DNA from 2 places in the Janthinobacterium sp. SUN176 genome. Region 2 is predicted to be linked to the other one. Evidence: riboswitches for the same ligand, from Rfam matches in the RefSeq annotation. Region 2 holds a riboswitch; the other holds the start of a gene.

What was found. Region 2 has a riboswitch for thiamine pyrophosphate ahead of O3299_RS11915 (TonB-dependent siderophore receptor). Riboswitches for the same ligand answer to the same signal wherever they lie in the genome.
Region 1: linked by a shared signal. The riboswitch ahead of thiC (phosphomethylpyrimidine synthase ThiC) and the one ahead of O3299_RS11915 (TonB-dependent siderophore receptor) in region 2 are both predicted to bind thiamine pyrophosphate.

The regions. Positions count from the first base shown of each region.
Region 1 is NZ_JAPWIA010000006.1:150,262-154,822, reverse strand. It holds gene O3299_RS26040 (ATP-binding protein) at 1-463, shown strand, start outside; gene O3299_RS26035 (response regulator) at 492-1,298, shown strand; gene O3299_RS26030 (hypothetical protein) at 1,337-1,591, shown strand; TPP riboswitch at 1,700-1,815, shown strand; gene thiC (phosphomethylpyrimidine synthase ThiC) at 1,895-3,808, shown strand; gene thiS (sulfur carrier protein ThiS) at 3,829-4,032, shown strand; gene O3299_RS26015 (thiazole synthase) at 4,058-4,561, shown strand, end outside.
Region 2 is NZ_JAPWIA010000001.1:2,635,229-2,639,789, reverse strand. It holds gene O3299_RS11920 (ATP-binding protein) at 1-504, shown strand, start outside; gene O3299_RS11915 (TonB-dependent siderophore receptor) at 501-2,648, opposite strand; TPP riboswitch at 2,734-2,831, opposite strand; gene O3299_RS11910 (iron-containing alcohol dehydrogenase) at 2,911-4,068, opposite strand; gene O3299_RS11905 (hypothetical protein) at 4,211-4,516, shown strand.

The sequences.
Region 1 (4,561 bases), on a different contig from region 2:
GATGCTGGGCGACGGCGATGCGCTGCCGCAGGCGCAGGAAGCGCAGGAAAGCCAGCGCACCTTGCTGTACGTGGAAGACAATCCCGCGAACCTGGCGCTGGTCGAGCAATTGATCGCCCGCCGCAGCGACTTGAAGCTGCTGACGGCCATCGATGCGCACCTGGGCATCGACCTGGCGCGCACGTATCAGCCGGACGTGATCTTGATGGATATCAACCTGCCCGGCATCAGCGGCTATGGCGCCCTGCATATCCTGCACGACGATCCGCTCACGAAACATATTCCCGTGATGGCCCTGTCGGCCAACGCTGTGCCGCGCGACATCGAAAAGGGCCTGGAAGCGGGCTTCTTCCGCTACCTGACCAAGCCGATCAAGGTCGTCGAATTCATGGATGCGCTCGACGTGGCCCTGCATTATGCGGCCGCGCACGGCCTGGCCGACGACACTCATGCAGTACGCTAATTCAGCATTTATTTTTAGGAATACCGCCATGCTTCAAGCCACCGAGATCCTGAACGCCAGCATCCTCATCGTCGATGACCAGGAGGCCAACGTCATGCTGCTGGAACAGGTGCTGCGCAATGCCGGCTATACGCGCATCACCTCCACCATGGACCCGCAAGCCGTGCGCGCGCTGCACCAGCAGCACCGCTACGACCTGATCCTGCTCGACTTGCAGATGCCGGAAATGGATGGTTTCGAGGTCATGGAAGGCTTGCGCGACCTCGAGGCGGGCAGCTATCTGCCCGTGCTGGTGATCACGGCCCAGCCGGGCCACAAGCTGCGCGCGCTGCAGGCGGGCGCCAAGGATTTCGTCAGCAAGCCCTTCGACCTGGTGGAAGTCAAGACGCGCATCCACAACATGCTGGAAGTGCGATTGCTGTACCAGAAGCTGGCCGAATACAACAAGTCGCTGGAACAGATGGTGGAAGTGCGCACGGCGGAGTTGCGCGAAAGCGAAGCGCGCTTCCAGCGTTTCACGGAACTGTCGTCCGACTGGTACTGGGAACAGGATGCGCAGGGCAACCTGACGCGCTTTTCCGGCCCCGTGGCTGAAATGCTGGGCATCGGCAGCGAGGAAGAGCCGCAGCGCTGGAACGCGGCCGAGCGTGCCTTGCTCGACGCCAAGATTGCCGCACGGGAACCGTTTCTCGACTTTATCTACAGCCGCGCCAACCTCGACGGCAGCACGCAATACCTGCAGGTCAGCGGCGAACCGATGTTCGACACGGGCAGCCGCTTCATCGGCTACCGCGGCATCGGCCTCGATGTCACGGAGCGCCATCGCAGTGCCTGATTTATACTGGGCGCCATCGATACAGACCAGGAAAAATCATGACCGACAAATCTCCCTCCTACTGGTTCCCCGCCAAGACCTATGGCTGGGGCTGGGGCTTGCCCATCACCTGGCAAGGCTGGCTGGTGTTCCTGGCCGCGCTGGCGCTGTTCGCCTGCGGCGCCTTCCTGTTCCCTCCGCAAACCATGCTGGTCGGCTACATCGTCTATGAAGTGGCCATCGTTGCCGTGCTCATTTTCATCTGCCAGCTGAAGGGCGAACCGACCAGCTGGCGCTGGGGCAAGAAGAAATAAGCGCGCTGCCGTCTGTTGCAATGCAGCAGATGCGCAAAGACGACACCTGCAAGAAATCATCTGGCCACGCGGCGCGAACCGCGTATAATTGGCTCGCTGCCGCAAGGCGGCAAACGCTAGGGGTCCTGCCTTTCGCTGTGGAAACACGGTGCAAGCGCGGGTGAGAAATACCCTCCGAACCTGATCTGGATAATGCCAGCGAAGGGAAGCTTTAGGATGACTGCACCCCGCTTTTCCGCGTGCGCAATTCCGAACCTCCTTAGCTGGCTCCAGGCTGAAAAATAGTCTAGCCAAGGAGCCAAAATGAACGCCAATCCGAAATTCCTTTCCGCCACCGCCACGGTCGACGAAGCCGCCATCGCGCCGCTGCCCAATTCGCGCAAGATCTACGTGCAAGGCAGCCGCCCCGACATCCGCGTGCCCATGCGCGAGATCAGCCAGTCCGACACGGAAGCGTCGTTCGGCGGCGAAAAGAATCCGCCGATCTACGTCTATGACACATCCGGCCCGTACACGGACCCGGACGTGAATATCGACATCCGCTCCGGCCTCGATACGCCGCGCCTGCCATGGATCATGGAGCGTGCCGACACGGAAGAATTGCCCGGCCCCACCTCCGACTACGGCATCGCCCGCCTGGCGGACCCGAAACTGGCCGAGCTGCGTTTCAATTTGCACCGCAAGCCGCGCCGCGCCATCGCCGGCAAGAACGTGACGCAGATGCATTACGCGCGCCAGGGCATCATCACGCCGGAAATGGAATTCGTTGCCATCCGCGAAAACATGCGCCGCCAGGAGTATTTGCGCGAACTCAAGGCTTCCGGCCCCATGGGCGAGCGCCTGGCCGACCTGATGGGCCGCCAGCATCCGGGCCAGTCCTTCGGCGCCAGCATCCCGGTCGAAATCACGCCGGAATTCGTGCGCGAGGAAATCGCCCGCGGTCGCGCCATCATTCCCGCCAATATCAACCACCCGGAAGTGGAGCCGATGATTATCGGCCGCAATTTCCTGGTGAAAATCAATGCGAATATCGGCAATTCCGCCGTGACGTCTTCCATCGGCGAGGAAGTGGAAAAGATGACCTGGGCCATCCGCTGGGGCGGCGATAACGTGATGGACTTGTCGACCGGCAAGCACATCCACGAGACGCGCGAATGGATCGTGCGCAACAGCCCCGTGCCCATCGGCACCGTGCCCATCTACCAGGCGCTGGAAAAGGTCAATGGCAAGGCGGAAGATCTGACGTGGGAAATCTTCCGCGACACCCTGATCGAGCAGGCCGAGCAGGGCGTCGATTACTTCACCATCCACGCGGGCGTGCTGCTGCGCTATGTGCCGATGACAGCCAAGCGCCTGACGGGCATCGTTTCGCGCGGCGGCTCCATCATGGCGAAATGGTGTCTGGCGCACCACCAGGAATCGTTCCTCTACACGCATTTCGAAGAAATTTGCGAAATCATGAAGGCGTATGACGTGTCGTTCTCGCTGGGCGACGGCTTGCGCCCCGGCTCCATCTACGACGCCAATGACGAGGCGCAGCTGGGCGAATTGAAAACCCTGGGCGAGCTGACGCAAGTTGCCTGGAAGCACGACGTGCAAGTGATGATCGAAGGTCCGGGCCACGTGCCCATGCAATTGATCAAGGAAAACATGGACTTGCAGCTGGAACAGTGCGGCGAGGCGCCGTTCTACACCTTGGGGCCGCTGACGACGGATATCGCGCCCGGCTACGACCACATCACCTCGGGCATCGGCGCGGCCATGATCGGCTGGTATGGCACGGCCATGCTGTGTTACGTGACGCCGAAGGAACACCTGGGCTTGCCGAACAAGGCGGACGTCAAGGACGGCATCATCACGTACAAGATCGCCGCGCACGCGGCCGACCTGGCGAAAGGCCATCCGGGCGCGCAAATCCGCGACAACGCGCTGTCGAAAGCCCGTTTCGAATTCCGCTGGGACGACCAGTTCAACATCGGCCTGGACCCGGACAAGGCGCGCGAATTCCACGATGAAACCTTGCCCAAGGATTCGGCCAAGGTGGCGCATTTCTGCTCCATGTGCGGCCCGCATTTCTGCTCGATGAAGATCACGCAGGAAGTGCGCGAATACGCGGCCGGCATGGGCATCGCGGAAGACAAGGCGCTGCAGCAGGGGATGGAGGTGAAAGCCATCGAATTCATCAAGAACGGCGCCGAGCTGTACCGCAAGGTCTGAAGGAGGGCGTGATGACTGCATTGATCGACATCACGCTCAACGGCGCGCCGCACCAGGTGCCGCCGGGGCAAACCCTGGACCAATTGATCGCCGCGCTGTCGCTGGAGAACCAGGCGCTGGCGCTGGCCGTCAACCGCAGCGTCGTGCCGCGCAAGGCGTGGCACGACCGGGTCCTGGAAATTCAAGACCAGGTGGAAATCGTACGCGCGATTGGCGGCGGTTAAGTTGAGAATAGACAAGGAAACGCACATGCATACCGCAACAAACAACGACCTGCTGACCATCGCAGGCAAACAGTATCGATCGCGCCTGCTGGTGGGCAGCGGCAAGTACAAGGATTTGCCGCAGACGCGCGAAGCGACGGACGCGGCCGAGGCGCAGATCATCACGGTGGCGATCCGCAGGGTGAATATCGGGCAAGATCCGAACGCGCCCAGCCTGCTGGACTTCGTGCCGCCCGAGCAGTACACGATCTTGCCGAACACGGCCGGCTGCTACAACGCCAAGGATGCCGTCTACACCCTGCAACTGGCGCGGGAACTCCTGGGCGGGCGCAATCTGGTGAAACTGGAAGTGCTGGGCGATGAAAAGACGCTGTTTCCGCACATGCCGGAAACCCTGGTCGCGGCCGAAGCGCTGGTCAAGGATGGCTTCGACGTGATGGTCTACTGCAGCGACGATCCCATCCAGGCGAAGATTCTGGAAGACATCGGCTGCGTGGCCGTCATGCCGCTGGCGTCCCTGATCGGCTCG
Region 2 (4,561 bases):
GGCAAGTCGACCCTGGCGGCGGCCCTGGCCGAGCGCTATGGCAGCGTCTGGGTGCCCGAGTATTTACGCGAGTTTGTGGAAACGCAAGGCAGGGTGCCCGTGGCGGCGGATCAGTATGGTATTGCGCGTACGCAAGTCGAACGCGAAGCGGCCGCTGCCGCCCAAGCCCGCCACTTCCTGTTTTGCGACACGACGCCCTTGATGACGGTGGTGTACAGCCGCCATTATTTTCACGGTGCAGATGCGCAACTGGCGGCGCTGGCCGATGCCACGCAGTACGATCTGACCCTGGTCACGGCACCCGACAGCCCCTGGGTGGCCGATGGCTTGCAGCGCGAGTCGGAAGCCGTGCGCCAATTGATCTACCGCTACCTGCTCGATGAGCTCGACGCGCGCGGCATCGTCTACCACGTGCTACGCGACAGCCTGGAGGCGCGCCTGGAACAGGCGGCGCCTTTGCTGCAGCAGGCGCTCGCTGCGGCGCCTGTCATTTCCCTCAATTAGAAGTCAAACTGCGCCGAGACCTTGAACGTGCGGCTGGCGCCCGGATACAGATAGCCATCCGACTCCGGCGTCACGTCGCGCCAGTAGAACTTGTCGGCCACGTTGTTGACGGCGGCGCGCAGCACGGCGCGCGTGCCGGCGATGCGCGTGGCGTACGCGGCGCCCAGGTTGAACACGTTGTACGACGGCACGAAGGTCGTGTTGCTGTACTCAAATGCTTTCTTGCCCGCATATTCCCAGCTGCCATTCACGCTCAAGCCCGCCACCTGTTGCACGGCGTAATCCGCATGCACGGCCGCCTTGAAGGCCGGCACGTTGGGCACGCGCTTGCCGTCGAGGTCGGCATTGCCCGTGCCTGACTGCTGGCTGTTCAGGGCCGTCACGGATGCGCCCAGGCTCAGGCTGGACGATGCCTTTCCCTGGGCCGACAATTCCAGCCCCCGGTGCTGGGCCTGGCCCTCGCGCACGAAGTTATAGGCGGTGCTGTCGACGTACTGGTTGAATTCCAGGCCCTTGCGGATCTGGAACAGGCTGGCCGCCAGCATGAAGTCCGGCGTCACATCCATCTTCACACCCAGTTCGACCTGCTTCGAGCGGCTGGGCGACAATTCCACGTTCGCATTGAGCGCCTTGCGGTCGGCCGTGCCGCCATGTTCCATGCCTTGCGAATAGGCCGCGTACACGGAGAGGTTGTCGAGCGGGGTGTAGACGAGCGAGACGTTGGGCAGCAGGAAATCGTGCTTGGCGCGGATTTCCGTATCGGCCTTCAATACATACTGGTAGCCGTCGACATTGATATGGCGCAAGCCGCCATGCAGCTTCCAGTTCGGCGCCAGGCTGACGATGTCCTGCACGAAGACGGAGTTTTCCGTGTCCTTGCGCACCAGGCGCACGGGGCCTTGCACGCCCGTCGACATGTCGACGATCTGCGGGCGGTAGATGTTGCTCACGCCAGCCCAGTCGTACACGTACAGGCCGGCGCGGTCCTTGCGGCGGAAGGTCGAGACGCCGGCCGTGAATTCATGGCGCAGGGAACCGGTGGCGAACTTGCCCTGGATCATGGCTTGCGCGCTCAGCGGTTTTTTCGTCTCGCCCAGGCTGCGGTAGTCGTACACGTCGTAGTCGCCATTGCCGCAGAAGCCGGGGTACAGGTCTTGCGCGCTGCAGCCATACGGGAAGGCCGTGTAGTCGTCGCGCTTGAACGAGTGCTGGTTGGCCGACAGGGTGGCATGCCAGTCGTCGCTGAACGCGTACTGGAAGCGCAGGCCGAGATTGCTGGTGACGGTTTCCACGGGACGCGTCCACGGCTGCAGGTTGAGCATGGCGTCGGCGCTGATGCCGGTCGGCAAGGTTTTATTGTTCAGCAGCTGGAAGCCGGGCGCCGTCGCCTGCGCCTTGTCCTGGTAGTCGGCATCGATTTGCAGCAGGGCTTGCGGCGAAATCTGCCAGTCGAAGGCGCCGGAAATGAACTTGCGGTTGCCGTCCGCGCCCTTGATGTAGGAGCGCAGGCGCTCGGCCGCCACGTTGACGCGGTAACCGAAGCGCGTGTCTTCCAGGCGGCCGCCCAGGTCGATGGCGCCGTACAGGGTGCCGCGCTCGCGCGTTTCCACGGTGACCGTGCGCAGCGGGGCGGCGGTGGGGCGCTTGACGATGAAGTCGATCACGCCGCCCGGCGCGGCCACGCCTGCCTGCAAGCCGGCCAGGCCCTTCAGCACTTCGATGCGTTCCTTGTTTTCCAGCGGGATTTGCGTGTCGCCAGGAATGGCCACGCCATCCTTGCGGTAGCTGGAATTGTTATCGAGCTTGAAACCGCGGATGGAAAACTGTTCCGCATAGCCGACGGCGTTGTAGGCGTCGTTGATGCTGGTGTCGAGCTTGACGGCATCGCTGAGATTGCGGATCTGCAAGTCCTGCATGTCTTTTTGCGAAATGACGGTGACGGATGCCGGCGTCTGCAGCAGCGGCGCGTCACTGAAGCCGCCCACGGAGGCGCGCTTGGCGGCCGGCGCCTTGCTGGCCGTGACGACGACTTCGGCCATGCTTTGCGCCTGCGGGTCGGCTGCGTCGGAAGCCAGGGCGGGCGCGGCAAACGCGTGCAGGATGGCCAGGGTCAGAACAGAAACGGATAAATTCGGTGTGGACATAGATTGCTCGTGGTTCAAGCCGGCTCTGTAAAGAGCACGGCAGGCTGCTTGTTCGGCTGGCGCCAACGCAGGAGCTATCAAAGGAGGGAGGTACTTTGCGCTTTCCTTCGCTGGCATTATCCAGATCAGGTACGAAGGGTATCTCTCACCCGGATGACTGCTCCAGGACCCCTAGCGAAATGACAGCTTAGCATGAACCACGGCCAGCTGTCCCACCCGGCTGACCGTTTTACAACAGTGTGGCTGGAATTTGTAAACTGAGCTACAGACTGAGTTCCAGCACCTTGCGGCTGACGGCGGGCGTCACTTCGCGCTGTTCGCCCAGGGCCGTCATGCCGTGCGCTTCCAGGGCGGACACGACGGCGTCCACGCTGGCGTGATTCAGGCCGTAGTCGGCCAGGCGCGTCTTGACGCCCATGTGGCGGAAGAAGAATTCCGTGCGCGCGATGGCGGCCTCGATGCGGCCATCCTCGTCGCCGCCGTCCAGGCCCCAGACGCGGGCCGCGTATTGCAGCAGCTTGGCGCGCTTGGCTTGTTTGCGCACGCGCAACATGCTGGGCAGGATGATGGCCAGGGTTTGCGCATGGTCGAGCTCGTACAAGGCCGTCAATTCGTGGCCGATGGCGTGCGTGGACCAGTCCTGCGGCACGCCCACGCCGATCAGGCCGTTCAAGGCCAGGGTGGCGCTCCACATCACGTTGGCGCGCACGTCGTAGTCGTCCGGGTGCGACAGGGCTTTCGGGCCTTCTTCGATCAGCGTCAATAAAATGCCTTCGGCGAAGCGGTCTTGCACGGACGCGTTCACAGGGTAGGTCAAATACTGTTCCATCACATGCGCAAACGCATCGACGACGCCATTGCCCACCTGGCGCAGCGGCAAGGTGAACGTCTTCGACGGGTCCAGCACGGAGAATTTAGGATAGACCTTGCGGCTCATGAACGAGCGCTTTTCCTGCGTGGCCTTGCGCGTGATCACGGCCGAGCCATTCATTTCGGAACCCGTGGCCGGCAAGGTCAGGACCGTGCCGAAGGGCAGGGCGGCTTCGACGATCTTGCCGCCTTTGGCCAGGATGTCCCAGGCCACGCCTTCGTGCAGTGCGGCCGCGGCGATGAACTTGGTGCCATCGACCACGGAACCGCCGCCGACGGCCAGCAGGAAATCGATGCGCTCGCTTTTCACCATGGCCACGGCCTGCATCAGGGTTTCATAGCTGGGATTGGGTTCGATGCCGGCAAATTCCAGCACCGTATGGCCGGCCAGCGCCGCCTTGACTTCATCGTAGACGCCGTTCTGCTTGATGCTGCCGCCGCCATACGTCATGAGCACTCTGGCCTGGGGCGGGATCAGCGCCGTGATGGCGGCGATCTGGCCCTGGCCGAAAAGGATTTGCGTCGGATTGTAAAAGTCGAAATTGAACATGGGGCTCCTGCCGCTGAGGTTTAGGCTGTTGCTGAGCCATGATTATGGCCGAATGGGTGGAAACGTGCCGTGGACGCTTGAGCTTTTCGTCCGCGCGGTGGAGAATGCAGCCGATGTCACCACCACGCGAAAAGGAATGCGCATGACCACCGTCCCACTGGAAGAATCCGGCTTGCCGGCCACCGCGCTCGACATGCACCGCGCCATCGGCGCCACCATCGCCGCGCTGCAGGCGCTGGACTTGAACAGCCAGCGTTTCGAGGCGTGCACGGACCCGGAACTGCGCCGCGTGCTCGCGCATGCGGGCGACACCAGCCGCAAGGAAGCGGCCATGCTGCTCGAATGGATGCGCCGCCGCGACGCGCGCCTGGACACGGCCATGAAGGAAGCGCTGTTCAAGGCGGGGCCAATTGTTGCCCAGTATCACTATGACGAGAAAATATTGTAACTATTGGTTTGTTGCTGTGGCGTACCATGCGCCACTTTCGCATCG